Regions from separate parts of the Arthrobacter sp. E44 genome, predicted to be linked through region 1. Evidence: riboswitches for the same ligand, from Rfam matches in the RefSeq annotation. Region 1 holds a riboswitch; each other region holds the start of a gene.
What was found. A riboswitch is a leader RNA that binds a small molecule or an ion and turns the genes downstream of it on or off. The one in region 1 is predicted to bind S-adenosylmethionine.
Positions count from the first base shown of each region.

Region 2: linked by a shared signal. The riboswitch ahead of ACETK3_RS08260 (DUF1737 domain-containing protein) and the one ahead of ACETK3_RS05245 (homoserine O-acetyltransferase) in region 1 are both predicted to bind S-adenosylmethionine.
Region 3: linked by a shared signal. The riboswitch ahead of ACETK3_RS01280 (aminotransferase class V-fold PLP-dependent enzyme) and the one ahead of ACETK3_RS05245 (homoserine O-acetyltransferase) in region 1 are both predicted to bind S-adenosylmethionine.

Region 1 covers NZ_JBHDJA010000004.1:42,287-52,036, reverse strand. The annotation lists gene ACETK3_RS05270 (CoA-acylating methylmalonate-semialdehyde dehydrogenase) at 1-1,485, opposite strand; gene mmsB (3-hydroxyisobutyrate dehydrogenase) at 1,537-2,454, opposite strand; gene ACETK3_RS05260 (LysR family transcriptional regulator) at 2,566-3,498, shown strand; gene ACETK3_RS05255 (zinc-dependent alcohol dehydrogenase family protein) at 3,530-4,666, opposite strand; gene ACETK3_RS05250 (MFS transporter) at 4,673-6,055, opposite strand; gene ACETK3_RS05245 (homoserine O-acetyltransferase) at 6,296-7,411, opposite strand; SAM riboswitch class IV at 7,424-7,539, opposite strand; gene ACETK3_RS05240 (bifunctional o-acetylhomoserine/o-acetylserine sulfhydrylase) at 7,662-8,978, opposite strand; SAM riboswitch class IV at 9,023-9,137, opposite strand; partial or broken gene ACETK3_RS05235 (S8 family peptidase) at 9,441-9,750, shown strand, end outside.
Region 2 covers NZ_JBHDJA010000007.1:68,474-78,223, forward strand. The annotation lists gene ACETK3_RS08240 (UDP-N-acetylglucosamine 1-carboxyvinyltransferase) at 1-166, shown strand, start outside; gene ACETK3_RS08245 (glutamate--cysteine ligase) at 235-1,461, shown strand; gene ACETK3_RS08250 (O-succinylhomoserine sulfhydrylase) at 1,572-2,780, opposite strand; gene ACETK3_RS08255 (rhodanese-like domain-containing protein) at 2,781-3,191, opposite strand; gene ACETK3_RS08260 (DUF1737 domain-containing protein) at 3,188-3,463, opposite strand; SAM riboswitch class IV at 3,477-3,592, opposite strand; gene opgC (OpgC domain-containing protein) at 3,775-6,234, shown strand; gene ACETK3_RS08270 (hypothetical protein) at 6,361-6,615, opposite strand; gene ACETK3_RS08275 (TetR/AcrR family transcriptional regulator C-terminal domain-containing protein) at 6,843-7,547, shown strand; gene ACETK3_RS08280 (pyridoxamine 5'-phosphate oxidase family protein) at 7,565-8,029, opposite strand; gene ACETK3_RS08285 (aminodeoxychorismate lyase) at 8,090-9,019, opposite strand; gene cls (cardiolipin synthase) at 9,113-9,750, shown strand, end outside.
Region 3 covers NZ_JBHDJA010000001.1:288,692-298,441, forward strand. The annotation lists gene ACETK3_RS01270 (metal-dependent transcriptional regulator) at 7-720, opposite strand; gene ACETK3_RS01275 (class I SAM-dependent methyltransferase) at 770-1,528, opposite strand; gene ACETK3_RS01280 (aminotransferase class V-fold PLP-dependent enzyme) at 1,632-3,047, opposite strand; SAM riboswitch class IV at 3,085-3,198, opposite strand; gene hisN (histidinol-phosphatase) at 3,350-4,162, opposite strand; gene ACETK3_RS01290 (ribosome small subunit-dependent GTPase A) at 4,208-5,323, opposite strand; gene aroA (3-phosphoshikimate 1-carboxyvinyltransferase) at 5,307-6,695, opposite strand; gene ACETK3_RS01300 (DoxX family protein) at 6,702-7,247, opposite strand; gene ACETK3_RS01305 (sigma-70 family RNA polymerase sigma factor) at 7,485-8,300, shown strand; gene rsrA (mycothiol system anti-sigma-R factor) at 8,297-8,557, shown strand; gene ACETK3_RS01315 (50S ribosomal protein bL37) at 8,661-8,735, opposite strand; gene ACETK3_RS01320 (PadR family transcriptional regulator) at 8,853-9,314, opposite strand; gene ACETK3_RS01325 (DUF4097 family beta strand repeat-containing protein) at 9,314-9,750, opposite strand, start outside.

The DNA.
Region 1 (9,750 bases):
CTAGTCCACCTGGGGGAAGCCCAGGTCGATCACCGAGGTTGATGGGTCGGGCCAACGCGTGGTCACCACTTTGCCCCGGGTGTAGAAGCGGATGCTGTCCGGCCCGTACATGTGGGTGTCGCCGAACAGGGAGTTCTTCCAGCCGCCGAACGAGAAGGTGCCCACCGGAACCGGGATGGGCACGTTAACGCCCACCATGCCCGCTTCGGCGTCGAACTCGAACTGCCTCGCTGCGCCGCCGTCGCGGGTGAAGATGGCAGTGCCGTTGCCGAACTGGTTCTCGTTGACCAGCCGGACTGCGTCGTTGTAGGTATCCACGCGGACCACGGACAGGACGGGGCCGAAGATTTCGTCGTCGTACACCCTCATGCCGGGCTTGACGTGGTCCACCAGGCTGACGCCGATGAAGAACCCGCCGGAGTCGAACTGCTGCGAGCGCCCATCCACCACCACGGTTGCGCCTTCACCTTCCGCTCCCGCAACGTACGAGGCCACGCGCTCCCGGTGCTCCGCGGTGATCAAGGGACCCATCTGCGAGGCCGGATCGGTGCCGTCACCAATCTTGAGGTCCGCCATGCGGCTTGAGATCGCCTTCACCAGGTCGTCAGCGATGTTCCCCACGGCCACCAGGACGCTGACAGCCATGCAGCGCTCGCCGGCGGAACCGTACGCGGCGGAAACCGCTGCATCGGCAGCCATGTCCAGGTCGGCGTCGGGAAGCACCACCATGTGGTTCTTTGCACCGCCCAGGGCCTGCACCCGCTTGCCGTGCTCAGCTGCCCGCTTGTAGATGGACTGGGCCACCGGGGTGGACCCGACGAAACTCACGGCCTTAACGTCAGGGTGCTCCAGCAGGACGTCCACGGCTTCCTTGTCCCCCTGGACCACGTTCAGGACGCCGGCCGGCAACCCTGCTTCGGCGAACGCTTCGGCGATGAAGACTGCAGCCGACGGGTCCTTTTCGCTCGGCTTCAGCAGGACGGTGTTGCCGCAGGCCAGGGCGCTGCCGATCATCCACAGCGGCACCATGGCCGGAAAGTTGAACGGGGTGATGCAGGCCACGACCCCCACCGGCTGGCGGATGGAATGGACGTCGATGCCGCTGGAGACCTGCTCCGACCGCTCGCCTTTCAGCATGTGCGACAGGCCGGTGGCGAAATCGATGTTCTCCAGGCCGCGGGCGATTTCCCCTTCCGCGTCGGAGAGGACCTTGCCGTGCTCGCTGGTCAGGATCGCGGCGAGTTCGGATTTGCGCTGGTTCAGGATTTCGCGGACCTTGAAGAAGATGGTGGTGCGCTTGGCAAGGCTGGTTGCCCGCCATGCAGGCAGCGCGGCGCGGGCTGCCGCGATGGCTTCCTCTGTCCGGGCCGTGGAGGCAAGTGCCACCTGCTTTTCCTGTTGGCCGGTGGCGGGGTTGAAGACCGGACCGAAGCGGTCGGCATCGGTGACGCGGGCGCCGTTGATGTAGTGCGGGATGGTTTCCAAAAGAGTCTCTTTTCCTGCGGTGCTTGCCGGGTGGTTGGTTGGACGGCGTGGTTAGTTGGACGGCGCCCGGTCAGCGGCCTCGAGCGAGCCGTCCACGAGCTTGATGATCATGGAGCAGTCCTTGCCCGCGTCCCCGGCGTCGATGAGCCGCTGGAACAACTGCTGGACGTGCTTGCCGATCTCCAGGGGTGTGCCGGTGTCTTCGGCGGCGCTGATCGCCAGGCCGATGTCCTTGTTCGCGAGCTCGGTGGTGAAGGTAGGTGCGAAGTCGTTGTTGGAGGCCGCTGTGGGAACCACACCGGGCACGGGGTACCAGGTCCGGAGCGCCCATGAGTCTCCCGAGGAAACCGAGGCGATGTCCCAAAAGACCTGCTTGTCCAGGCCCAGCCGGTCTGCGAGCACCGCGCCCTCAGCGGTGGAGGCAAGGTTGATGAAAAGCATCAGGTTGTTGCAGATCTTGGCTGCCTGCCCCGTGGTGGGGCCGCCCGTGGGGATGATGTTGCCGGACATGGGGCCGATGTAGCCGGCAGCGTCCTTGACGGCGCCTTCTTCCCCGCCCACCATGAACGTCAGGGTTCCAGCCTCGGCCCCGCTCATTCCGCCGGACACCGGCGCGTCCACGAACCGGAAACCGGCGGCAGCAGCGGCGTCGTGCAGTTCCTGGGCAGAGGCGATGTCGATGGTGGAGGAGTCGATGAGCAGCGTGCGCGTATCCGCGTGCGCCAGCACCCCGTCCGCGCCGAGATACACCGCGCGGGCGTGCTCGCCCTTGGGGAGCATGGTGAACACGGCGTCCGCGCCATCCACGGCTTCGGCGATGCTGCCGGCCCGCTTGACGCCGCCCGCTGCAGCCGCATCCAGGGCTGCGGGGTTGAGGTCAAAGCCGCGGACGTCATGCCCCGCCTTCACCAGGTTCACCGACATGTGGCCGCCCATGTTGCCCAGGCCAACCCAACCGATAACTGCCATGCGTAAGCTCCTTTGCTTTCATTCCGGCGCTTCTGCCGGCATGCCTGTGTCAACCATCACACCGTGTTAGGGTGCAATCAAGGGGAAAAATCACAGACACTCTGTGCATTGATGCACATCAACGGAAGGTCCAACGTGGACGCCAGACGGCTGCCGAGCCCCGACGACCTGCTTATCCTTTTGACGGTTGCACGCCTGGGCCGTTTCAATGCCGTGGCCGAGAGCCTGGGGACCACCCACACCACGATTTCGCGCCGGATCCTCGCGCTGGACAAGCAGCTGGGCGGCCGCACGCTGGAGCGCAGCCCACACGGCTGGGAACTGACGCAGCTCGGTGCTGCCGCGGTGGACGCGGCGGAGGCGATCGAGAGTACACTCGGCTCCCTGTCGGGCCTGATCAGCCAGGACAATAGCGCCCTTGCGGGCCTGGTCCGCGTGGCCACCACCGACGCAGTGGGAGCGGTGTTCGTCACTCCATCGCTGGTGCGGCTCCAGCAGCAGAACCCGCAACTGAACATCGAAATGCTCAGCGCCACCCGGAAAGTCAGCCAGAACCGGTCAGGGGTAGACCTGGAGATCGTGGTGGGCCGGGCCGACGTCAGCACCGCACAGACCATTTTCCTGAGCAACTACTACCTGCGCCTCTACGCCAGCGCCGACTATGCAGGGCGGCACGGCCTCCCGGAAACGCTCGACGACGTGGGGCAGCACGCGTTTGTCTCGTACGTCGAGTCTGCGCTCCAGGTGGCGGAACTGGGCCCCCGCTGGTCATCGCAGCTGCCGATGCCCCGGACAAGCTTCCAGGCCACCAGCGTATTCGCACAGGTGGAGGCCGTTCGGCAGGGCGCCGGCATCGGGCTGCTGCCCAACTTCATGGTGGCGGACCGGGAAGATTTCGTTCCAGTCCTGCCTGCGGATTTCGAACGCCAGCTCCCTATCTGGGCCGTGGCCCGCCCGGAGTCGCTTCGGTCGGCCCGGGTGCAGGCGGTGATCGCGGCCCTCAAGGAGGAGCTGAAGGAGCGGGCCGGACTGCTGGCAGGCTGAGGCTGGCCCAGCCGTAGGGGCAAACGACGGGTCAGGCCTGGAAGAGCCGCCGCACCACCTTCCCGGCGGCGAGTGCATCAAGCCCCTCGTTGATCTCGCTCAGTGGCCGCGTGTCGGTGTGCAGCAGCTCAACCGGCAGCTTGCCCTCCCGCCAGTACCCCAGGTACCTCGGGATGTCGCGGGCGGGAACGGCATCACCCATATAGGAGCCCAGCAGGCGCTTGCCGGCGCCGGCGAACTGGAGGGCCGGAACGGTCAACTCGGCGGACGGGTGTGGAAGGCCCACCGAGACCACTGCCCCGCCCCGGGTCACCCGTTCCAGGCAGGACGCGATCACGCCTGCCGAGCCCACCGCCTCGACGGCAACATCCACTCCGTCGCCGGACGCTTCCTGAATGAGGCGCCCCGCGTCGTCCGGCGTACCCACCGCGGTGGCACCGGCGTCACGGGCCAGCTGGTGTTTGCCCTGGTTCGGATCAATGGCAATCACGCTGGCAGCTCCGGCCAGGCGTGCCGCCATGACCGCGGAGAGCCCCACCGCCCCCAGGCCGAAAACTGCCACGGACTGGCCGGGACTGACCTCGGCGGTGTTGAACACCGCGCCCATTCCGGTGAGCACGGCGCAACCAAACATCGCGGCGACCGTGTCCGGGACGTCGTCGTCAATCACCACCACTGATTCCCGCGCAACCACTGCGTAGTCCGCAAACGCCGAGACGCCCAGGTGATGGTTGATGCGCTTCCCTTCCGGCGTCCGCAACAGGGCAGGCCCGTGCAGCAGGTCTCCTGAGCCGTTGACCTCCGCTGCCCGGTGGCAAAGCGCGGGCCGGCCGGCCAGGCAGGCCCGGCAGTGGCCACAGCTGGGCACGAACACCAGCACCACGTGGTCGCCCACGGAGATGTCTCCTACGCCCTGGCCCACGGACACCACGCGCCCCACCGCCTCGTGGCCCAGGGCCATGGGGAGTGGCCGGACCCGTGAGCCGTCCACCACCGAGAGGTCCGAATGGCAGAGGCTCGAATAGGTGATGGCAACACCAAGCTCACCGGTGCGGGGCTCCGGCTGCTCGAGTTCCTCCACGACCAGTGGCCGGGCGTCGGCGAAGCTGCTTTTACCAGAGGCGTTTCCAGTGGCGGGGACGGTGGCGTACAGGACGGCGGCTTTCATGGGGCCCTACTTCTTGCTGGCGGCCAGCAGGTCGGCGGTGCCCTTGGCGTCGGCTGCGTCCACGTCATGCAGCGAGACGCCGCGGGTTTCCTTCAGGAAGAAGACCGCGACGGCGGTAATGGCGCAGGCGATGAGCAGGTAGACGGCCACGGGGACCGAGGACTTGTAGGTGCCCAAAAGCGAGGCGGCGATGATCGGGGCCAGGGAGCCGGCCACGATCGACGTCACCTGGTAGCCCAGGGAGACGCCCGAGTAACGCATCCGGGTGGGGAACATCTCCGCCATGATGGCAGGCTGCCCAGCGTACATGAAGGCGTGGAACACCAGGCCGATCATGATGGCCGCCAGGATAATGAAGTCGTTCTTCGTGTCCATCATGGGGAACGCGAAGAAGCCCCAGGTGGCGCCCATAATGGCGCCGGCCATGTAGACGGGCTTGCGGCCGAACCGGTCCGAGAGCTTGCCGACCATGGGCACCACGGCAAAGTGCAGGGCGTGGGCCAGGAGCAGCAGCAGGAGGATGCGCGTGGTGTCGGCCTGGACCACGGTCTTCAGGTAGGTGATGGAGAACGTCACCACCAGGTAGTACAGGATGTTCTCCGCAAAGCGCAGGCCCATGGCGGTGAAGACGCCGCGCGGGTAGCGGCGGAAGACCTCGGCCACGCCGTAGCCCTTGTGGCCGGCGTCCACTTCCTTACGCGCTTCAAGGAAGATGGGGGCGTCGTTGACCTTGGTCCGGATGTAGTAGCCGATCAGCACGATCACCGCGGACAGCCAGAAGGCAACACGCCAGCCCCACCCGAGGAAGGCTTCCTGGGTCAGGGTGGAGGACAGGATGAACAGCACGGCCGTGGCGAGGAGGTTGCCCAGGGGCACCGCGGACTGCGGCCAGCTGGCCCAGAACCCGCGGGACTTACTGGGGCTGTGTTCCGCCACGAGGAGGACGGCGCCGCCCCATTCCCCGCCGACGGCGAATCCTTGGGCAAACCGGAGGATGACCAGCAGCGCGGGAGCCCAGTAGCCGATCTGCCCGAACGTGGGCAGGCAGCCCATGAGGAAGGTGGAGACGCCCACCAGGATGATGCTGAGCTGCAGCAGTTGCTTGCGGCCGAACTTATCGCCGAAGTGGCCGAACACGATGCCGCCGATGGGACGGGCCACGAAACCGACGGCGTAGGTGAGGAAGGCGGCGATGATGCCATCCAGTTCTGTCCCGGCGTTGGGGAAGAAGGCTTTCCCGAACACCAGGGTGGCTGCGGATGCGTAGAGGAAGAACTCGTACCACTCCACGACGGTGCCGGCCATGGAGGCCGTCACCACTTTCTTCAGGCCTGATGCCTTGACGTCGGTTTCCTCGGTGCGCCTTGCGGCGGAGCGTTCCGTACTCAATGCGAACTCCTTCGGCGTCGTCGTCGACACCACGGGGACAGTCGATGGCAGCCGGATGTGATGTACACCACGAAAACCGGCTTCGATGAGTATGGTCTGCTTGCCGGTGCAACCTCAACGACCATTAGTGCAGAAGGCATCTGCAGGAATGCACACTGCTGGAGGTTTCCTTGGAGCTGGCTGAACCTCGGAGGCTTTGACCAGGAACGTGTGGACCAAAACTGCCTGGTCCAGGAGTGCCTAGACCAGGAAGCTGCCCCGCAGCTGCGCCCCCAGTTGGCCTATCTCGGTGAGGAACCCGTCGTGGCCGATGGGTGCCTGGATGACGTGGACGTCCACCTCGCCGGGCAGCGCCTGCGCCAGTTCCCGGGACTGGGACGGGAAGTAGAGTCGGTCGGAGTCGACGGCGGCCACGAAGAAGCGTGCAGTAGCACCGGCCAGGGTTTCGGCCAGGGTTCCCCGTCCGCGGCAGACGTCGTGGCTCATCAACGCTTCGGTCAGGGCGATGTAGCTGTTGGCGTCAAAGCGCTTCACGAGCTTGTTGCCCTGGTGGTCCAGGTAGCTTTCCACCTGGTAGCGGCCACGGGCTGCCAGTACTTCCCCCTGAAGGGGCGACTCGGATGCCTGGGCCGCCCGGCCGAAGCGGCCTTCCAGTTCGGCGGCGGACCGGTAGGTGATGTGGGCGATGCGCCGGGCAAGGGCCAGGCCCTCTTCAGGACAGGGACCGCCGTAGTAGTCGCCGCCGTTGAAGTTTGGATCCTGCCGAATGGCCAGGGTCTGGGCCTGGGCAAAGGCGATTTGTTCTGCCGTGCTCGCAGCCCCCACGGCGATGACGGCACAGCGCTGCACCCTTTCCGGGTAGGTCACTGCCCATTCCAGCGCCCGGGCGCCGCCCATGGAGCCGCCAAGAACCGCGAACCAGCTCTTGATCCCCAACTGGTCCGCCAGCCGGGCCTCCGCCACGGTGCTGTCCCGCAGCGTGACCAGGGGGAAGCGGGAACCCCAGGGCGATCCGTCGGGGGCGGGCGATGAGGGGCCGGTGGAGCCGTAGCAGCCGCCCACAATGTTGATGGACACCACGAAGAAACGGTCCGTGTCCACGGGGGCACCGGGCCCGGCCAGCTGCTCCCACCAGCCTTCCTCGTCGGTGTCTCCGCGGGTTACGTGAGTGCTGCCCGTGAGCGCGTGCTCGATCAGGATGGCGTTGCTGGCGTCTGCGTTGAGGGTGCCCCAGGTTTCGTAGGCCAGCGTAACGTCGGGCAGGTATCCCCCGGCCTCGAGCTCCAGTTCCCCAATGGAGGCGTAGCGGACGATTCCGTGTTCGGGGATGGTGGTTGGGGCGACGGAAACCGTCATGGCAAGACCTCTTCTACGCGCTTGCCCGCCGTCAATTGACCGGCAGGCCAGGTCCTCACCCGGGGCACCCCACCGCGGAAGGAGGGTTGCCGGCCAGCAAGCCGGGGCTGTCGCTGGCACTCATGACCTGGATCGAGTGTACGAAACACCACCCGGTCCAAGCCAAGAGTGTGACTGGTTGTGACTTCCCGACTTGCTGCCTGCCCTGCCCTGCCGCCTAAGTGGCGCCCCGGCGTCGTACTTTAGGCTTCTAGGCGTCCTTCGCAGCCCTGAAGCCTGCTTCAAGGTCGGCGAGGATGTCGTCGATGTGTTCCAGGCCCACGGAAAGCCTGACAAGTCCCGGGTGCACCCCGGCCACCACCTGCTGCTCCGGCGAGAGCTGGCTGTGGGTGGTCGACGCCGGGTGGATGACCAGGGAGCGCACGTCGCCGATGTTGGCCACATGGGAGTGCAATTCCAAAGCGTCGACGAAGCGTTTGCCCGCCTCCGCTCCGCCGGCCAGGTTGAAGGCGACGACGGCGCCCGTCCCCTTGGGCCCATACTTGCGGCCACGCTCGTACCAGGGGCTGGACGGCAGCCCGGCGTAGGCGACCGATTCGACGTCGTCCCTTGCTTCAAGCCACCGCGCAACCTCCGCCGCGTTTGCAACATGGCGCTCCACCCGCAGGCTCAATGTCTCCAGGCCCTGGGAAATCAGGAAGGCGTTGAACGGCGAAACCGCCGAGCCCAGGTCCCGCAGGAGCTGGACCCGCGCCTTGAGGATGTAGGAGAGATTGGCACCGAGCGCTCCATCGGCTCCCAGGTCGCGGGCGTAGACCAATCCGTTGTACGTGGGATCCGGGGTGTTGAAGCCGGGGAACCGTTCCGGGTCCTTGCTGAAATCGAACTTGCCGGAATCGACGATCACGCCGGCGATGGCTGTGCCGTGGCCGCCCAGGTACTTGGTGGCCGAGTGGATCACGATGTCCGCTCCCCACTCCAGCGGCCGGATCAGGTACGGCGTCGAGAGGGTGTTGTCCACGATGAGGGGCACGCCGGCCTGGTGGGCGACTTCGGAGATGCCCTCGATGTCCAGGACGTCCTGGCGCGGGTTGGAGACCACTTCACCGAAGAAAAGCTTGGTGTTGGGCCGGACGGCGTTGCGCCACTGGTCCAGGTTGTCGGGGTCGTCCACGAACGTGACGGAGATGCCGAATTTTTTCAGGGTGTGGGCGAAAAGGTTGTAGGTGCCGCCGTAGAGGCTGGGGCTGGCTACGATGTGGTCGCCGGCCTCCGCAATGTTCAGGACCGCGAACGTTTCGGCGGCCTGGCCGGAACTCAGCAGCAGCGCGGCCAGGCCGCCTTCAAGGCTGGCAATCCGCTGTTCGACGGCGTCCTGCGTCGGGTTGCCGATGCGGGTGTAGATGGGCGCCAGTTCGGAGAGTGCAAAGCGGTTGGCTGCGCTCTCGGCCGTTGGGAAAACAAAGGACGTGGTTTGGTAGATGGGCAGGGCACGGGCTCCCGTTGCACTGTCCACTTCCTGGCCGGCGTGGATCTGGCGGGTTTCGAAGGACCAAGCGTTGGACATCCAAATCTCCTTTGACATGGGCCCGGCATGCTCAGGGGCAGTGCGGGCCGCGCTTGCTGTCGGCTCGTGCCGGACAGCCAGGTCCTCACCCGGGGCACCCCACCGCGGATGGAGGGTTGCCGGCCAGCGAGCCGGGGCTTGGCGCTGGCACTCATGACCTTCGCCAAGTCTAGGAAGCGGGGGCGCCCAACGCCATGAGTATGACGGGTCGTGACAAAAGCCTGGACGTGGAAACACACCGCCAGGACTGCAGCGTAGGTTTGCGAAGATTCGCACAGGGAATGCGAAGGATCGCCCGAGCTTCGGAAGATCGGGTTCCCGTCCCCGATAGATTTGAACGGGGAAAACCCCCTCGTTTCTCACAGTCAAAAAAGGACGGACGTTCCGTTGCCTCCGATTCTGCGCCCTGCCGCACGTGCCACTGTTCTATACATTGTGTTGGTCTGTTCAATGCTGGGAGCGGTGCTTCTCCCTGCTCCCATCGCCAGCGCCGCGGCGGCTGACAAGGGTGATTACATTGTCCGGTTCCCCTCGGCAGCGGACGTCAGGCAAGAGAGCAGTGCCCTGCGCGGCCAAGGTATTGGCGTTAGCCGTATGTTCGATAATGCGATCAAGGGCGCTGCGATAAAAGCCACCCCGGCGCAAGCCTCAGCCCTGATGCGGTCCGGCAAAGCCGTCGCCGTTGAGCCGGACCAGCCCGTCACGGTCTACAGCACAACCCAGGAGCAGGCGCCATGGGGACTGGACCGGATAGATCAACAATCGCTGCCCC
Region 2 (9,750 bases), on a different contig from region 1:
TGGCTGCCCGCCAGCACTCCGCCCGGCGGCCTGCCTGCTGCTGGCGATGCTGGCAGCACGCGGCGTCTCCGAACTGCGGAACATCTACGTGATCGAGCGCGGATACGAAGACCTGGCGGAGCGTTTGAACACCATCGGTGCCAAGGTGGAGTACTTCCAGGACTAGGCATTCACGGTTCGTCATGAACCGCGTGTGACAGTTCCAATATCCCTGCGCTGCCGCAAAATGTTCGTATGCGTACGTTCGGCGTAGAGGAAGAACTCCTGATCGTTGATCCGGAGTCCGGGGAACCGCTTGCGCTGGCTGACGCCCTCCTTGCCGGCCACCGCGTTGCGGCGGACGATCTTCCCGTGGAACCGGACACGCATCACGCCGGGAACCACGGGGATTACGACGACGAGATGGGCCTGAGTGCCGAGCTGAAGCTTGAGCAGATCGAGACCCAGACCCGGCCATGCGTGGATTACGGCAGCCTCCTGGAACAGATCCGCGCCGGCCGTGCCCTGGCGGACCAGGCGGCCCGGAAACACGGTGCCAGGGTGGCGGCCCTTGCCACCTCGCCGGTGGCATCCCCCAGCCATACCACCCCGGATCCGCGCTACGCCAGGATGCTGGAACGCTTCGGCCTCACTGCACAGGAGCAGCTGACCTGCGGCTTCCACGTCCACACCTACATCGAATCGCCGGAGGAAGGCGTGGCGGTCCTGGACCGCACCCGGGACAAGCTGGCGGTCCTGACGGCGCTGAGCGCCAATTCACCCTTCTGGAACGGGGTGCCCACCGGGTTTGAAAGCTACCGGACCCAGGCCTGGAACCGGTGGCCGACGGCTGGGCCGGCAGGTATCTACGGCACCTACCCCGCCTACCGGAGGGTGGTGACGCGGCTGCTGGATACCGGGGTCATGTTGGACGAGGGGATGCTGTACTTTGATGCCCGCCTGTCCCGCAACCACCCCACCGTTGAGGTGAGGGTGGCGGATGTATGCCTGCGGGCCGAGGACGCAGCCCTTATTGCCGTGCTGGTCCGGGCGCTGGTGGAATCTGCCAGCAGGGAGTGGCGGGATGACGTTGATCCCACACCCGTTCCCACAGTTCTTTTGCGAATGGCCTCCTGGCAGGCCAGCAGCGAGGGGCTCAGCGGCGAGCTCCTGGATTTTGGCAACTTCCGTCCGGCCCCCGCCGCGGATGTGGCCCGTGCGCTGGTGGATTACCTGGCCCCTGTCCTGCAGGAGCAAGGCGAGCTGGCTTTGGCCCGGCAGGGTGTGGAGGAGATCATCGCCCGCGGAACAGGGGCCGCCGAACAACGCCGCGCCCGGGACAAAGCCCTTGCCGGTCCGCCGCCTGAGGATATGGGTTTTGGCGCCGTGGTGCGCCAGGCCGTGCAGGTGACCATGCGCGGAGCGCTGGATCTCGGAGACGTGGAGGACACGCCGGAGCTGCTGCGGGTCCGCCAGGCCTGACCCGCCGCGGCGCGCAGTTTCCTCTTCGACGCGGTGCTTCCTTCCCGCGGCCCACATTCGGGCCGCGCCAGGGAATATGCGCCGCGGGAACACCGCAGCGCGTCGAAAAATTAGATCTGCTTGAGCGCCTGCTCCAGGTCGCGGATGAGGTCGTCCGCATCCTCCAGTCCCACGGAGAGGCGGACCACGCCGTCGCTCAGGCCAATGGCCGCTCGTCCTTCCGGGCCCATGGCGCGGTGCGTGGTGGTGGCGGGATGCGTGATCAGCGACTTGGAATCGCCCAGGTTGTTGGAGATGTCGATTATCCGCAGCCCGTCCAGCAGGGCGAAGGCGGCTTCCTTGCCGGAGCGTCCGCCTGACGGGGCAAGCTCCAGGGTCAGGACGGTGCCGCCTGCGCTCATCTGCTTCGCCGCCAGCCCGTACTGCGGGTGCGATTTCAGCAGCGGATACTTCACCCAGCTCACGGCGGGCTGCTCCTCCAGCCACTCGGCAAGCCGGAGGGCCGTGGCGGAGGAGTGGTTGACGCGCAGCCCCATGGTTTCCAGGCCCTTGGTCAGGACCCAGGCGTTGAACGGGGACAGGGCGGGGCCGGTGTGGCGCATCAGCTGCTTTACGGGGCCGTCAATGAACTCCTTGGTGCCCAGGATGGCACCGCCCATCACCCGGCCCTGCCCATCGATGTGCTTGGTGCCGGAGTAGACGATGACGTCCGCGCCCAGGTCACCGCAGCGCTGCAGCAGGGGAGTGGCAAAGACGTTGTCCGCCACCACGGTGGCCCCGGCGGCGTGCGCCAGGTCGCTGACCGCGGCGATGTCCACGATTTCCTGCATGGGATTGGATGGGGATTCGAAGAAGACAGCCGTGGTGGGCTTGGAGAGCGCTTCGCGCCACTGGTCCAGGTCCGGGCCGTCCACGAACACGGTCTCCACGCCCCACCGGGGCAGGATCTCGTTCAGGACCACGAAGCAGGAACCGAACAGCGAGCGGGCGGCCACTACACGGTCGCCGGCTGCCAGCAGGGCGCCCAGGGCGGTGAACACCGCGGACATGCCCGACGCCGTCGCGAAGCACGCTTCGGTGCCTTCGAGCAGCCGGAGCCGTTCCTGGAACGTGGCCACGGACGGGTTGCCGTAGCGGGAGTAGACAAAGCGCTCGTCTTCGCCGGTGAAGGCGCGTTCAGCAGCGGCTGCGGATTCGTAGACGAAGCCGGAGTTGAGGAAGATGGCCTCCGACGTTTCCTGGAAGTTGCTGCGGTCCAGCCCGCCGCGGACGGCCTGGGTGTCGGGGTTCCAGCCGGGGGCGTCGTGGTTGAAGCTCACTTAGTTCTTTCCGAGGTTGGTGGGCAGGCCGCGGTTTTTCCAGCCATTGACGGTCCGTTCGCCGAAGCGGTCGGGATCGCCCTCGAAGCCCTCGAGGACGCTGTAGGCGGTGAAACCCGCCTGGGTGGCGGCGGTGGCAGCGGCGACGGAGCGCTTGCCGGAGCGGCACAGGAACACCAGTTCCGTGCCCGGGTCCTCCGGCGCCTGGTCCGTCAGATCCTTGATGAAGTCGGGGTTGGGGATGCCGCCGGGGAAGGTCCACTGGATGAAGAGTGGGTCGTTGTCCGTGGCCTTGGTGTCCGGGATGCCGATGTGGGCCCATTCGCCCTCGGTACGGACGTCCACCAGGACGGCGCCCTGCTCCAGCTTGGCCCAGGCTTCCTGCGGCGTCAGGTCTCCGGCGTAGCTCATGCGTGGCCCTCGCCGTCAAACTCGCCGTCGAACTCGCCCTCAAGCTCGTCAACGGCCGTTGCAACGGCGGCGTCTGCCGAGGCGATCGCGGCCGGAAGGACGATGGCCTGCGCCACGATGACGGTGGTGCCGTTAAAGGTTGCTGCCGGGCTGCCGTGCAGCACGTAACCGTCCGCGAGTGCAGCGGAGATCCGCTCGCAGAACTCACGGTTGTCCGCGCCGGTAATCAGGCGGTAGGACAGTCTTTCCTCAGGGGCGGGTGCGTCGGACACGACGGATCTCCTTCTTTCACGCTTGCAGCTCGAATCGGTCGATATGCCGAGTATTCACCTGAGGCACCCCGCCGCGAAAGGGAGGGTTGCCGACCGGCCAGTCAGGGCTTCACACCGGTACTCATTACTCCCCAAAAACGTAACACCTGCGCTCCCAAGCCGCACCGCCGCCGTCGTCATGTTCCGTAATTCACCGGACGGCCAGGCGACACGCAAGGGCCGGCCGCCGGATAAAGTTCTTACCGGGGGCACCACCCCGTCGCCTAAGCAACGGGCAGCAGAGCAAAGAGTACCGGGGGGTCCTTGTCAGCATGCGGGCAATCACATCGCATCACCGCGCCACCAGCCACGTAAACCGTCCGCGCTCTGTGGCTGCCTTTCTAGCGGCCATCGTCATCGCCTTCCTGGCCGTGCTGGCGCCGGCAGGTCCGGCGCAGGCTGCACCGGACAGCGGCAAGCCGTGGCTGGGTGCGGTGCTCGAGTGGGGCGAGGATACCGCTGCAGGCTTCAGTGACCGGCTGGGCGCCACCCCTGCTGTCTTCGGCCACGACATCACCCTTCCGTTCCGTGATTCCGAACGGAACGACATCGACGGCTTCCTGCAGCAGGCCGCAGCCAAAGGTGCCCACGCCCTGCTCACGGTCAAGCCCTCGGTGCCGCTGGACCAGCTCGGCACTGCCGAAGCCGAAGCCTTCGCGCAGCAGGTGCACACCCTCACATCCGGGTTCAAGGGGCAGCTGCTGATCCGGTTCGCCCCTGACATGAACACAAGCTGGGTGGGTTGGGGCCAGCAGCCCGCCGAGTACCGCCAGGCTTTCCAGGAGGTGTCCAAGGCATTCAAGAAGTACGACGGCGGCCGGGCCACCATGGTGTGGGCGCCTTACCTGGGCAAGGACTACCCCTTTGACCGGAGCCGGAATGCGCCGCAGCCAGGAAGCGAGGGGTTCGCGCTCCTGGACACCAACGGGGACGGCACCTGGAACGGAAGCGACAACGCCTACGCACCGTACTACCCGGGCGACGACGCCGTGGACTGGGTGGGCCTGGCCGCCTACCACGACGACACCGCAGGCGGGGCCGCCGTCAACACCTTGCCGCGGGCCGGCGAGCTTGAGGAGATGCTGACAGCCTCCGGAAGCGAAAACTTCTACGCCACCTACTCCGAGGGGCGCAGGAAGCCTTTCCTCCTGCAGACCGCGGCGTTCTACAGCCCTTCAACCGGCGGCGCGCCCGAAGCCGGCATCAAAACCGGCTGGTGGGACCAGGTGGTGGGAACTGCCACCTCTCCGGAGTTCGCACGCACGGCCGCCGTCGTATGGGACGAACGCACCAGCACCAGGGACACCGGCGTGGCGAGCATCAGCTGGCTGCTCACTGGAAACCCGGACATTGCCAAGGCCGCGGGGGACAGGCTGAAGGCCTCCCCGATGGTGACCGGCCCTGTCACCGATCAGGCACCCACCGGCACTTATGTCCGCGCCAACACCCTGTCCGGGCCTGCTGCCTGGACTGTTGCCGCCGCCATGGTCATCCTCCTGGTGGCCCTGTGGCAGGTTCCGCGCAGGATCAATGCAGCCACAGCCTGGAGCTACCAGGATCCTTCCACCAGGGACTCGCGCGTTGACCTGCTGCGCGGAATGGCCATCGTCTTCGTGGTGGTCAACCACCTGGGCATGGCCTCGCTGTTCCAGTTGCTCACGCAGGAGGCCGTGGGCTTCGTGTCAGGCGCAGAGCTGTTCGTCCTCTTCTCCGGACTGGTGGTGGGCATGGTGTACGGGCCCAAGGCAAAGGAGGACTTCGGCCGGGTTGTGGACCTCACGTCACGCCGCGCAGGCAAGCTCTACCTGACGGCGCTCGCCGTGCTGATCGGGGTCTTCCTGCTGTCCCTGCTCCCGTTCTTCCACGCCGAGGCGCTCACAACCTTCGTGGACCAGGGAACCGGCGGCGCCGGGCACAACGGTGCCGGCCGGACCTACGACCTCTATGCGGGCATGTCGTCCTTGTTCCAGTTCCCCGTGCCGCCCCAGGTGCTTCCGGCCATCGTGCTGCTGCAGTTTGGGCCCTGGCAATTCAACGTCATGGGCCTCTACGTGGTGCTCTTACTGGTCAGCCCGCTCATCCTGGCCGCATTGAACCGCGGAAAGGCCGTCTGGGTGCTGGCCGCGACCCTTGCAGTGTATGCAGTTGGTGCCGTGACCAGGTTCCGGGTCCTGCCGTCGCAGTTCGAGGACTCCTTCCCCCTGCTGGTGTGGCAGGTGCTGTTCGTGCTGGGGCTGGTTGCCGGCTATCACCGCCGTGCCGTCGTTGCCTGGCTGTCGAGGCATACGTGGGTGGTGGTTGCCTGCACCGCGGCGGCGTTCGCGCTGGCCTTCCTGTCCTGGGGGAATCCCTACCTGGCGAACAACTACGACGTCCGCATGGCGCTCATGCCGGACGGCGTATACCGCGCCATGTATGACGCACTCTTCGGCCGCACGTACCTGGCTCCAGGCCGACTGCTTAATGTCATGGTCCTGGTGGTGGCGACCTACGCATTCCTCAGCGCTTACTGGAAGCCGGTGCAGCGGGCGCTGGGCTGGTTCCTGATTCCACTGGGCCGGGCCACGCTGTACGTGTTCATCATGCATGTGCTGCTGATCGCCGTCGTAGCCAATATTCCGGCGTTGCAGCAGCAGAGTATCTTCCTCAACACCGCGGCCTATGCCGTGGTCCTGGGACTGCTGTGGGTGATGGTGCGCACCAGGTTCCTCTTCCGGATCATCCCTACCTAGCCCAGGCGGGGACGCGCTCCTCAACCTTGGCCGCGGCTGCTTCAGGGCATGAAAAATGCCGTGGCACCGGAGTGCCACAGCATGTGTTCATGCGCCCAAGGGGTGCCCCAAGGCGGGCCGGGGAAGCTAGACAAGCCCCGGATAGCTGGTGAGGATGTAGTCGGCCGCAGCTGGACCCTTCATGCGGAGTCCGTTGTGCCCGGGGTTGATCCTGTGCTTCATGGCTGACCAAAAAGTGGATTCGCTGCCGAGCGGCTGCTGATTGATCACGCACCAGCTGGTGTACAGCCCGTAGAGGCGGTCGCGGTTCAGGCTGGAATCGGATACATGATCGGAATAGGTTGCTTCGTGGAGGAACAGATCGAACTGCGAGTTAGCCATGACGGCTCCCTTCGCTAAGTGCTCGGCGCTGCCGTGTGGCTACAACAGCAAACCGCGATCCCCTGCACGGGGGCGATCGGGGTATATAGTCCATCCCCGGCTGAGACTGAGGGGACGAACAGCGCTCTCACCGCTTGTCTACACTGTAGACTTTACCCGTAGACTACAAGTGAGGCAACCGTCTTGAATAACTCCGGGACCACCGCCGGCGGGGCGAGGACCAATCCATGACTTCCACTGCAGCTTCCGGGCCTCGCTCGCCCAAAACCCGGCTGAGCCGGGACGTTGTGCTAACCAAGGCCCTGGAACTCGTTGACGCCGAAGGCCTGGAGGCCCTGACCATGCGCCGGCTGGGGCAAGAGCTCGGCAGGGACCCCATGAGTCTTTACCGGTACGCGGAAAACCGGGCAGCCCTGCTGGACGGAGTCTCGGAACTGGTGCTCAACCAGCTCAGAATCCATCCCGAGGACCCGGACTGGAAGGCCCAGCTGCGGAGAATCGCCCACAACCTGCGGACGCTGGCGCTTCAGCATCCCAACGTAGTGCCCCTGCTGGTAACGCGGCCCCTGTCCACGCCGCTGGGACTACGGCCCCTGGGTACGCTGCGGCCGCTCGAGCAGATCCTGTCCCTGCTGGTGGCCGCGGGGTTCCAGCCGGCGGATGCGCTGCACGTCTACCGCGCCTACTACGGCTTTCTCTACGGACACATCCTCAACGAACTGCAGGAATACGTCGTTGACCCGGAAGAAAACGAGGTGCTGCTGCGGCTGGGGCTCCACCGCCTGCCCGCCAAGGAGTTTCCCAGGCTGCGTGCCCTGGCTCCGGCGCTTGCAGAATACGACGGCGGCGCGGAGCTTGAGCAAGGACTCACCATCCTGCTTTCCGGGCTGGAAGCACAGCTTTCCGGAAAGGGCCCAACTTCCCACGCCTGACAAGGCGCCGCCGGCCGCTACTCGAACGAAGCGCGGCGCCGGTCCTGCAGCCGGGTGTTCCAGACATCCGGCCGGTTCACCTGGAACCTGCGGCCCGTCAACGCTTTGGCGTTCAGCCTGACATAGTTGGCCTTCTCTCCGGGCTGCCACGGCTCCAGGCCAAGTCCGTCCACTGCATCCCGGACGGCCTGGTCCTCGATGATTTCTGTGTCGCCCCGAACCACTACGCTCCAGGCCTGTTCCGTCGAGGGGTCGTAGCCGTCAATTTCCAGCGCCGCCGGCCGCTCCATCCTGGCGCCCCAGAGTTTTGAGCCCGGAGCGGTGCGGAAGACGATGCTGCGCAGGTGCACAACGTAGTTCACGGGGAAGATTTCCGGATGCCCGTCCACCACGATGGCCAGCCTGCCCACCGTGTCATTCTCAAGCAGTTCCCAGCAGTCGTCGAAGGACAGGTTTTCGATCGGCAGGTTTCGCGAGTCCATGGTCCACACCTTACGGGTGATGCGGGTGCGGGAAAAGGGATTAAGCGCCTGTTGCAGGGCCTAGTGGATGCCGGCGAAAAGTCCGCTCAACTCGGCGGTCAGCTCCTTCTGGACGGACGGGCTGCCGATCTGCTTGCCGTCGATCGTGTTCACAGGGGCAAGAAGGCGGACGCTCGAGATCAGCCAGACCGCATCCGCGTCCAGGAGGTCCTGCGGCTCCAGCGGGCCGTAACCCAGCTCCCAGCCTGCCGCCTTGGCGGCAGCGAAAAGCGCGCCCTGGGAGGTTCCCGGGAGGATGCCGCTGTCCAGCTGGGGTGTGATGAGGCGCTTCACCGGCGTGCCGTCGTCGGACTTTCCCACATGCGCCAGCAGCACCGTGGACGTGGGGCCTTCCAGGACGCGGCCGTCGGAGGACAGGAAGATGACGTCGTCCGCGCCCTGCTTATGCGCGTAGCGGAGCGCGGCCATATTGACGGCGTAGGAAAGCGTCTTGGCGCCCAGAAGCAGCCAGGGCGCCCGTTCGGCCACGTCACTGTCGTAGCCGCGGTCAAGGAGGATGACGTCAATACCTGTTTCACGCTGCCGGCGGCCGGTAGCCCCCGCGGGCGATGCCTGCACCCAGGCTGTAGGAGCGGGGGCACCCTCCACGCCGCGGGTCACCACAAGCTTGACCACCAGTTCATCGGCAGCAGGATCGGCGGGTGGGTTCTCTGACCGGTGCCGCGCCACGGCAGCGGCAATGGCGCGGCGCCACGCATCCTGGTCCGGGATGTCCAGGTCCAGTGCCGCGGCGGAGCCTGCCATCCGGTCCAGGTGGGCCTGCATTTTCCGCACTGACCCGCCCACCGCCAGCATGGTTTCGAAGACGCCGTCGCCCCTGGTAACCCCAAGATCCGTGACCAGCAGCTGGGGTTTGGACGCATCGGCCGCCCTGCCGTCAGGAAATGCGGGATCGAGGAAAAGGAGAACCACTGGGGCTGGAGAGGTCATGGCACCAGCTTAGTGCGGCACCGCGGATAAGCTGGGCAGAGTGCCCCGGCCGGAAGCCGTCCTCCGGAGCCCAATCTCCCGGGAGTTATAGACGTGTTGTGGCCTTTTTCGCTTGCCGGCACCGCGCCGACGTGGGTGGTGGTGCTTCTGGGCTTTGTAGACCTGGTCATCCGGGTCCTGGCCCTGGGCATCATTCCCGGCAACAGACGCCCCACCACGGCCATGGCCTGGCTGCTGGGGATTTTCTTCATTCCCTTCGTGGGCATCCTCCTGTTCCTGCTGTTCGGCAATTTCCAGCTCTCCAGCCGGCGCCGCGCGCAGCAGCAGCTGGTCAACGAGCGGGTGCGGGCCGGCATCACGTCGCTCTCCGACGTCGAAAGCGACTACCCCGGCCCCGAGTGGGTCAAGTCCGCTGCTGAGCTGAACCGCACGCTGGGTTCGCTGCCCATGGTGGACGGCAACACCGTGGACCTCATCCCCGGCTACCCGGACTCCATCCTGGAGATGACTAAGGCGGTGCGGAAGGCGAAGAAGTTCGTCAATGCCGAGTTCTACATCATGAGCTCGGACCACGTCACCAACGATCTCCTCACCGCCTTGGAGGAAGCCGCCGAGCGCGGCGTCGAAGTCCGTCTCCTCTTCGACCACATTGGCACGCTGCGTATCAAGGGCTACAAGAAGCTGCTGAAGCGCCTCAAAGCGGGCAAGATCCAGTGGAAGCGGATGCTGCC
Region 3 (9,750 bases), on a different contig from region 1:
GCCACGTCAGGATCCGCCCAGGACGCAGCCCGGGTGCGGGGTGTCGCTGGAGACCCACAGCGCTGAGGCGATTTCATCGGCCAGGTCGTAGTCCCGGGGCGTGCCCGAACTGCCGATCCGCACCACCATGGGGCCGCCAAACGGGCGCCGTCCCACCACCTCCACCTCGGCATCGAGGTCGATGTCCTGGGCGGCGAGGTACCGCAGCAGCTCTGGGTTGTCATCGCTGATCCGGGTGATCCGGCCGCTGTGGCCTTCGTCCAGTTCGGCGAGCAGGTGGGCGCGCGGCATCAGTACCTGGCCGTCGGCGGTGGGGATGGGGTCGCCGTGCGGGTCCCGCTTAGGGTCCCCGAGCTTCGCCGCGACGCGTTCAATGAACGTGTCCGAGACCGCGTGCTCCAGCTGTTCAGCTTCATCGTGGACCTCGTCCCAGCTGTAGCCAAGGCGCTGGACAAGGTAGGTCTCGATCAGCCGGTGGCGGCGGACCATGGCCAGGGCCAGCCGCAGGCCGGCCTCGGTGAGGGTGACGGCGCTGTACGGCTTGTGGTCCACAAGGCCCTGGTCCTTGAGCTTGCGGACCATCTCCGAAACCGAGGAATTGGCTACGCCCAGCCGCTGTGCCAGCTGCGAGGACGTGATGGGCTTGTCCTGCCATTCCGTGAACGAATAGATGACCTTGACGTAGTCCTCGATCGAGGAGGAGGGCGCGCTGGTCTTCACAGGTTCAAGCCTACCGGTTGGGCCGCGGCGGCAGAGTCCGCTGCACTGGTCATGCCTTGACCGCGCGCCAGGCGAGCGTGAGGTAGGGAAGGTCGATCTGCTGGTCCGGGGCGTAGGCAAGGTGCTCGTGCAGGTACCAGTCCAGGTTGGCCAGGACCTTGGCCCTCGTTGCCTCGTTGGCGCGCAGGTAGTAGCTGCGTGACTTGGTGAGCTCCATCAGGTCCGTGGTCGTCACAGTGTCCTGCCAGTGGCTGACGTGTCCCTCGAGACCTTGGAATTCAGGCCCCATGACGGGTTTGTGGCCAGGCCGGTACACGTCACCTGCGTGCATGATCCGGGAAAGGCGGTGTACCCAGGGCACGGAGGTGTCCAGCTGGTTCCACACCAGGCCAAGGGTTCCATGCGGGCGCAGCACCCGGGCGAGTTCGGTACTTGCGGCCAGCGGGTCGCACCAGTGCCACGCCTGGGCAACGGTTACGACGTCGAAGCTGGCGCTGGGAAGGCCGGTCACCTCGGCGGTGCCCGCCACGGCTGCAACGCCCGGGCAGTGGGTCTTCAGCTGGGCGAGCATGTCCGCGGAGGGGTCGACTGCGGTGACGTCCAGGCCCAGGTCCAGCAGCAAGGAGGTGAACTTTCCGGTACCCGCGCCAACGTCCAGTGCCTCATGGGCGCTGGTGGGCACCAGCCAGCGGACCGAGTCTTCCGGATATCTGGGGCGGACGCGGTGGTAGTGCCCGCCGCCGTCCTGGAAGCTCTGGCCAAGCTCCCGGCGCCGCCCGTGATCGAGCCTGGGGCCACCCCGAACCACGCGTGGCCTCCTTCGTGTGCTGCCGATGTGGACGTCTCTCGAATGTACCGCACGGACGGTCACCGGCTGGTGCCCCAAGGGGCGCCCTCTTTGCTGCAGCTGCTCAGTCGTCGATGCAGGGGGCCGCGCCGGCCGTTCCCGGCGTGTTGGGCGCCCAGTGCGGGTAGGTGCGGAAGTCGTTGGCGGGGACCCAGCGCCCGGCGTCCACCACGTAGTCCCAGCCCAGCCCGTTGCTGCGCAGCGCACGGATACCGGCGAGGAGGCGTTCGGCATCCTCCAGCCGTGAGCCGACGCCAAAACTTGCGCGGAGCGAACCGGACGGCAGGCCAAGGCGCTTCAGCAGGGGATGGGCGCAGAAGCGTCCATCGCGCAGGCCCACGCCGTGCTCGGCGGCGAGGTAGGCGGCCACCAGCCCCGCGTCGTAGCCCTCCACGGAGAAGTTGACCACGCCGATGGTGTCCGATTCCGGGTTGCTGTCCTTGAAGATCTGGTGCACGGTAACGCCGTCGATGTCCTGCAGGCCCTCCACCAGGAAGGAGCGGATAGCGGCTTCGTGGGCGTGCCACCGGTCCTGGTCGAGCTCAGCAATGACCTGGGTGGCGCGGGCCAGCGTGGCGGCTCCGAGGACGTTCGGCGAGCCCCCCTCATGGCGGGCCGGGCCGTTGGCCCAGCTGACGCCGTCGAGCCTTGCTTCCTTGACTGCGCCGCCGCCGGCAAGGTGCGGGACGCCCGCGTCCAGCCAGTCAGGCCGTCCCACCAGGACGCCGGCGCCGAACGGTGCGTAAAGCTTGTGGCCGGAAAACGCGAGGTAGTCGATGTCATCCGTGCTGATGTCCACCCGGCGGTGCGGTGCCAGCTGGGCCGCATCCACCACGATCCGTGCGCCGTGCTGGTGGGCCAGCGCGGCCAGGGCGCGGACGGGAAGGATCTCGCCGGTGACGTTTGAAGCGCCAGTGACGGCCAGCAGGCTGACCCCGCCCTGCTCCAGCTCCGCGCGGACGGCGTCGAGGGTGCCGGTGATCGTCTCCGCGGCCACGATGCTGCGGTGGGGCACGCCCTGCCACGGCAGCAGGTTCGCGTGGTGTTCGATGTCCAGGTAGAGGACATCGCCGTCAGGGCGGCCATCGGTGACTGGGAGGCAACCTGCCAGGAGGTTCAGCGAGTCCGTGGTGTTGCGGGTGAAAATGACCGAGTCGTCCGGGCGGCCGCCGACGAAATCGCGGACGATGGTGCGCGCGTTCTCGTAGACAGACGTGCTGATCTGGGAGGCGTATCCTGCCCCCCGGTGGACGCTGGCGTAGTAGGGCAGGATTTCGTTCAGGTAGGCGGACACCACGGAGAGTGCCGGGGCGGAGGCGCCGTAATCCAGGTTTGCGTACCGCACGTGGCCGCCGGTGATCAGCGGCGCCTGGATCTCGGCTCCGGTGACTGCCACGAGGGGCCGGCCGGCAACGGCATGCCGTTCAGCAACTGCCGCTTCGGTGCTGACGGGCTGGGGGGAGACGGTGGCAGTTGTCACAGAGACCTCACTTGAATACAGGACTCCGGCATAGTGGAATCCGCGCTTGCCGCATCCGCTCCGGACCGGCCTGGTCGTCACCCGGGGCACCCCACCGCGAATGGAGGGTTGCCGGCCAGCAAACCGGGGTTTAGCGCTGGCACTCGTGACCTGGATAAAGCGTAGGACATGCGGCTGGCAGGACTGAACCAGCAGCGATTGTTAAGCGGTTTGTTACGCGAATTCGAATAAACGGCGGCGGACACCCCCGCATGGAGGTGTCCGCCGCTGCTTTATTCGTTTTTTCGGGGAAAAGCCAACCGTTACAGCAAATCGTCCAAATAAGGGTTCAGGCGGTGCAATACCTCTGAGTGCAGGATCGAGTTGGTGGCCAGCGCGTTCCCGCCGAAGGGGCCGTCCTCGCCTTCCAGCGACGTGAAGCGGCCGCCGGCCTCCACGACGATCGGCACCAGGGCGGCCATGTCGTAGAGGTTCAGTTCCGGTTCGCAGGCGATGTCAACGGACCCCTCCGCCACCATGCAGTACGACCAGAAATCCCCAAAGGCGCGGGTCCGCCACACGTCCTCAGTGAGGCCCAGGAACTCGTCAAGGTTTCCCCGTTCCTTCCAGCCCGTGAGGCTGGAGTAGGAGAGGGAGGCGTCCGAGAGTGTCGAGACGTTGGAGACGCGGAGCCGGGTGGCAGCTGCCAGGGACCTGCCCATGTATGCGCCCATACCCTTTGCCGCCCACCAGCGCTTGCCCAGGGCCGGGGCGCTGACCACGCCCACCACCGGTTCGCCCTCGTCGACGAGGGCGATCAGGGTAGCCCAGACCGGAACGCCGCGGACGAAGTTCTTGGTCCCGTCAATGGGGTCGATGATCCAGCGCCGCGACCCGTGTCCCGTGCTGCCGAACTCCTCGCCCAGGACCGCGTCCCGGGGGCGGGAACGCGAGAGCTGGCCGCGGATGGCTTCTTCGGCGGCCTTGTCCGCATCGGTGACCGGCGTCAGGTCCGGCTTGGTCTCGACGTGGAGGTCCAGGGCCTTGAAGCGGCTCATGGTCTGGTCATCCACGGAGTCGGCCAGGACATGTGCCAGGCGCAGGTCATCGTTGTAGCTCGAAGCGGGTTGGATCATGGTTCCAAACTACAGTCTGCGCACGCTTCTGCCGGGGAGAACGCGTCAGTTGACGCTGCCGAGCTCCTTGGTTTCCTGTGCTTCCAACCTTGGATCCGTGCCGAGCAGCCGCCGCAGCGACGCCAACCGGGCGGGACCGGTGGGACCTGCGTGTCCGCCCGCCACCCAGTCGTCGAGGCCGCAGTTCACTGCAATTGCCGTGTGCTTGCAGCCCCGTTCGCAGTTCTCGATGCCGGGGGAGAGGTCCGGGAAGGAGCGCAGGATCCGGTCAGGGTCCACGTGGGCGAGGCCGAAGGACCGGATGCCCGGAGTATCGATGATCCAGCTGCCGGCCGGAGCGTCCGCGAGGCGCAGCGCCAGGGCAGAGGACGACGTGTGCCGGCCCCTTCCCGTTACGGCATTCACTCCGCCGGTGGCCCGCTCGGCCCCAGTCAGCGCGTTCACCATGGTGGACTTGCCCACGCCTGAGTGCCCGAGCATGACGGTGACCTTGCCGCCCAGGTGGGCGCGGAGGGCTGCCACCGCGGTGCTGTCCAGCCGGGCCGAGAGGCCGTCGTCGGAGCGCGCGTCGATCCCGGAGGCCTGGGCGTCAGCGGTCCGGCTGATGATCACCGGGAAATCCAGGTGGGTGTAGTTGGACAGCAGTTCCACTGGATCCTTGACGTCGGCCTTGGTGACCAGCAGGATCGGCTCGATACCGGCGTCGTACGCAGCCACCAAGGCACGGTCGATGAATCCGGTCCGCGGCTCCGGATTGGCGGCCGCCACCACGATCACCAGCTGGTCCGCGTTGGCCACCACGGCACGTTCGATTGGATCCGTGTCGTCGGCGCTGCGCCGCAGGAGCGTTTTGCGGTCCTGGATCTTCACCAGCCGCGCCAGCGTGTCCGGTGCCCCGGAGACGTCCCCCACGAGCGAGACGAAGTCGCCGGCAACCACCGGCGAGCGGCGAAGTTCGCGGGCGCGTGCCGCAATGACCACGCGTTCGTTGTTCGAGTCCTCACCCACGACTGCGGTGTACCGCCCCCGGTCCACCGTGATGATCCGTCCGGTGACCGCATCGTCGTGGCTGGGACGGTCCTTGGTGCGGGGCCTGGAGCCCTTCTTGTTGGGCCTGATACGGACGTCGGACTCGTCCCAGGAGTCAGTGCGCCGTGCCACCGCTGGGCTCCTCCGGTCCGGATGCCGCAGCGGCGTCCTGGGCCAGCATGCCTGCCCACAGCTGGGGGAAATCGGGCATGGTTTTGGCGGTGGTGGCGATGTCCTCCACCTGTACGCCCTCCACTGCCAGGCCCAGGATGGCGCCGGCAGTGGCCATTCGATGGTCCGCGTAGCTGCGGACGACGCCGGCGTGCAGCGCGGCGGGCCGGATCAGCAGGCCGTCGCTGGTTTCCTCTGCGTCCCCGCCGAGCCGGTTGATTTCCGCCACCAATGCAGCGAGCCTGTCCGTCTCGTGTCCGCGCAGGTGGGCGATCCCGGTGAGCCGGGATGGGCGCGTGGCCAGCGCGCACAGGGCTGCGACGGTGGGGGCAAGCTCGCTGGTGTCCGCGAAGTCGCCGCCCTTGATCTCCGGGCCGCCGGTGACAGTCAGGACGCCGTCGGACAGGGTGACGTGTGCGCCCATTTTCACGAGAATCTCGCGCCACAGGTCTCCCACCTGCTGGGTATCCGCCGGCCAGTTGGGAATCCGAACTGTTCCCTTCGAGGCCAGGGCGGCCGCCAGGAACGGTCCGGCGTTGGAAAGGTCCTGTTCGATCCGCTGGTCGAAGGCACGGATTGGCCCGGGTGCCACCACCCAGTGGTTGGGAACGGAGTCGTCCACGGACACGCCGGCGCCGCGCAGGACAGCCACGGTCATGTTGATGTGGTCCAGGCTCGGCACCGGCTTTCCCACGTGCTCCAGGTGCAGGCCCTCGTCGAACCTCGCCCCCACCAGGAGGAGGGCGGAGACGAACTGGGACGACGCGCTGGCGTCGATCACCAGATGGCCGCCCCGCACCGCGCCCTTGCCTTCCACCACGAACGGGAGCGACGACGCCGCGGAGCCGTCTTCGGAGGCAACGGCCACACCGAGGGCCTTAATCGCCTCGATGATGGTTCCCATGGGGCGCTTCCGGGCGTGCGGGTCGCCGTCGAAGACGCTGGTTCCGTTGCGGAGCGCCGCCAGCGGTGGAACGAACCGCATGACCGTGCCCGCCAGCCCGCAGTCGATTCTGGTCAGGGACGCCTCAGCCGCTGCCGGCAGCGGAACCACTTCCAGGTCAGGGCCAAAGTCGCCGTCCCCCGGCACTTCCGTGATAGTGGCGCCCAACTGCCGGAGCGCATCGACCATCAGTGCCGAATCCCTGGAGTGCAGGGGTGTGCGCAGCCGGGACGGGCCGTCCGCCAAGGCGGCCAGGACCAAGTACCTGTTGGTCAGGGACTTTGATCCCGGAACCGTCACGGTGGCATCGACGGGCCGGGACGCAAAGGGTGCGGCCCAGTGCTCGACAGGTGTTCCGGACCCGTCCCGGGTGGCAGCTGTTGCGGTCATTCGTGCTTATGCTCCCGTGGCGTGTACGGCGCGGCGTACGGCTTTGTCCGCCTTGTTCAGCTTCTTGGTGGTGGTCCGGCGCGCGTCGGCAGCAAGGTGCGAGGCATTCCTGCGGGCATCGGCGGCCAGGTGTTCGGCACGCCAGGCCAGGCCCGGCTTGCCCGCTGTGTCCACCGAGGCCAGCAGCGCGCCGCCGCTCAGCGAGAGGTTCTTGAGCAGCTGGTTCCGGCGGTTTTCCCGCCCTTCCTTGCTGCTGATATCCGCACTACGCCACTCAACAAAGGTGTTAAGCAGCGAAATCACGGTCAGGAGGCCGGCTGAAAGCCTGGAGAACTTGCCAAGGCCGAACAGGACGCCCGCTCCCACCTGGGTTCCGCCGATGACGCGCGCCAGCGTCTTCTCGCTCGCCTGGAAGGGGAGCGAAGCCGCCGCCTTACGCAGGAGCGGCGAGAGCTGCTGGGCGGTGTCGTCGGAGTTCTTGAGCTTATCCAGTCCGGCAAGAACGAAACTGGAGGCAAGCATGGGCCGGGCGAGCGTGCGGACAAAGGACATGAATTTCCTCCTGGATGGACGAGCCGCGGCAAGCGGCGGAGTCGGTCCTAGTCTTGCACTTTTGGGGAATATTTGCCCGCTGAGGGCGGTTATCGATGTCGGGTCCGTGACAGGGACCCAGGCGATCATTCACCCGATACAGAGCGGAGTTGGGCCTTGGGGAAGGTGTTGGACGAAACCAGACCGGCGGGGCCGGTGGCATTGGATACTCTTGCCGCGGAGCCGCTGGAGTACGGCATGCCCCGGGCGGGAAGCCGGACAGTAGACTTGAAGGCAATGAGCACCTTGGATCCGGCCGCCGCGGCCATGTATGAGGCCACCCCCGCCGAAGTGAACGGCAAGGCGGGAGCCGCGCCTCTCCCGTCCGGTCAGGATGGTCCTGGTTCCCGGGCCGCCGACACCGACGCAAATGACAGTACCGAACTGGATGTCTCCGCGGAGACCATGGAGCAGCGCCGCCTTCGCTTCGAGCGGGACGCCATGCAGTACGTGGACCAGCTGTATTCGGCTGCGATGCGCATGGCACGGAACCCGTCGGACGCGGAGGACCTGGTCCAGGAGGCCTACACCAAGGCCTTTTCGGCGTTCCACCAGTACAAGCCGGGAACCAACCTGAAGGCGTGGCTGTACCGGATCCTCACCAACACGTACATCAACCTGTACCGCAAGCGGCAGCGTGAGCCCTTGCAGTCCAACTCGGACAGCATTGAGGACTGGCAGCTGGCGCGGGCGGAGTCGCACACCTCGAGCGGACTGCGGTCCGCCGAGGCCGAGGCATTGGACCACCTCCCGGACTCGGACGTAAAGCGGGCGCTGCAGGATATCCCTGAGGAATTCCGCCTGGCGGTCTATTTCGCTGACGTGGAGGGCTTCGCCTACAAGGAAATCTCAGACATCATGAACACGCCCATCGGCACCGTGATGTCCCGGCTCCACCGCGGCCGGCGAATGTTGCGGGACATGCTCGCGGAATACGCCGCCGAGCGGGGATTCAAAACAGCCGTGGATACGTCGGAAGCGGCAGGAAGCAAAGCACAGGAGAACAGGAAATGAGCGATTGCCAGGGATTGGGCGACTGCGACGACACCCGGATGCAACGCATCTACGAATACCTTGACGGGGCGCTGACCCGCGAGGACTTGACCGAGATCAAGAACCACCTGGATGAGTGCCCTGAGTGCACCCAGCAGTACGACCTCGAGTGCGTCATCCGCAACATGGTCAAGCGCTCGTGCAAGGAGTCCGCTCCGGATAACCTGAAGAACGCCATCCTGGACAGGATCCACGCGATCCGTCCCGTGGAGGCATAGGCATAAAGCGCCGGCCTCCGGATCAGGGCCGCAGACAGCAAAGGACCCCGTAAGCCGAATGGCTTGCGGGGTCCTTCGCTTGAACCGTGTTCCTGGCATTTGCCTAGGTGTTGGGGCGCTTCCCGTGGTTCGCGCCGCCACGCTTACGGTCACGACGCTTGCGTGCACGCTTGCTCATAGCTGGCCTCCTTACTGTTGGTACTCAAAAGAGCTGCCCTCCAGTCTCCCACATGATGTGGCGCCCCGCGAACCGGGAAACGGCGAATGACCTGCGGAAGTGCCTGCAGGTCATGCCCTAATGCCGCAGGGTGCTGCGGATGGCTGCCCGGGCGTCTTCCAGGACAGTACGGACAGTTTCCAGGGTCACCGGGCCTATGGGCTCGCGCAGGGCGTACCGGCGCAGTTCTGCACGGAGGTCGTCACCGAAATGCTGCAGCATCAACTCCACGTCACGCCGTTGCACCGAGGCTGCAATGCCGTTCTCCACGCCCGCCAGGTCATCCCGGCGCCGGTCCAGCTCTGCGAGGCCCTCGGGGGTGATGTGGTAGTTGGTGCGGCGCCCGGCCTGCTCAGTGGACACCAGGCCGTCCTCCTCGAGCTTGCCCAGCCTCGGGTAGATGGTCCCGGCGCTGGGTGCATAGGTCCCGCCAAACCGGTCCCGGAGCGCCTTGATGAGTTGGTATCCGTGTTTGGGCCCGCTCTCGAGCAGGGCCAGGAGGTAGAGGCGCAACGCACCGTGTGCGAAGACGGGCGGCATCAGCGTTCCGTTTCGCCGCCGTCAACGGATGCCGGAGCGTGGAAGATGGAGGTCTTGCCCGACACCGAGTTGGTCCGCACCAGCATCAATTGGCCATCCGGCCCGGCGATGGTCTCCACCTTGCCGTTGGCCAGGAGGCACTGCTGTCCGTCCAGAACCACCGCACCGCCGGCCGACTTGGCCACAATGTCCACGCCTACGTCATGGGGCAGCCGGATGGTGAGGTCCCCGGAAACCGAGTTGGAGCCGAAATCCCGGGTGAAATCGAGCAGGTCGAAGCTGAGGTGGCCGCTGACCGTGTTGGTGCGCACATTGGTGAAGTGGCCGGACGCAGTAACCTCACCGGAGACGCTTTTGGCGGTGAGTACGCCGCGGTGGTCCCGGACAGCCACGCTTCCGCTGATGGTGTTGACCTGGAGTTCGCCGGACGTGCCCT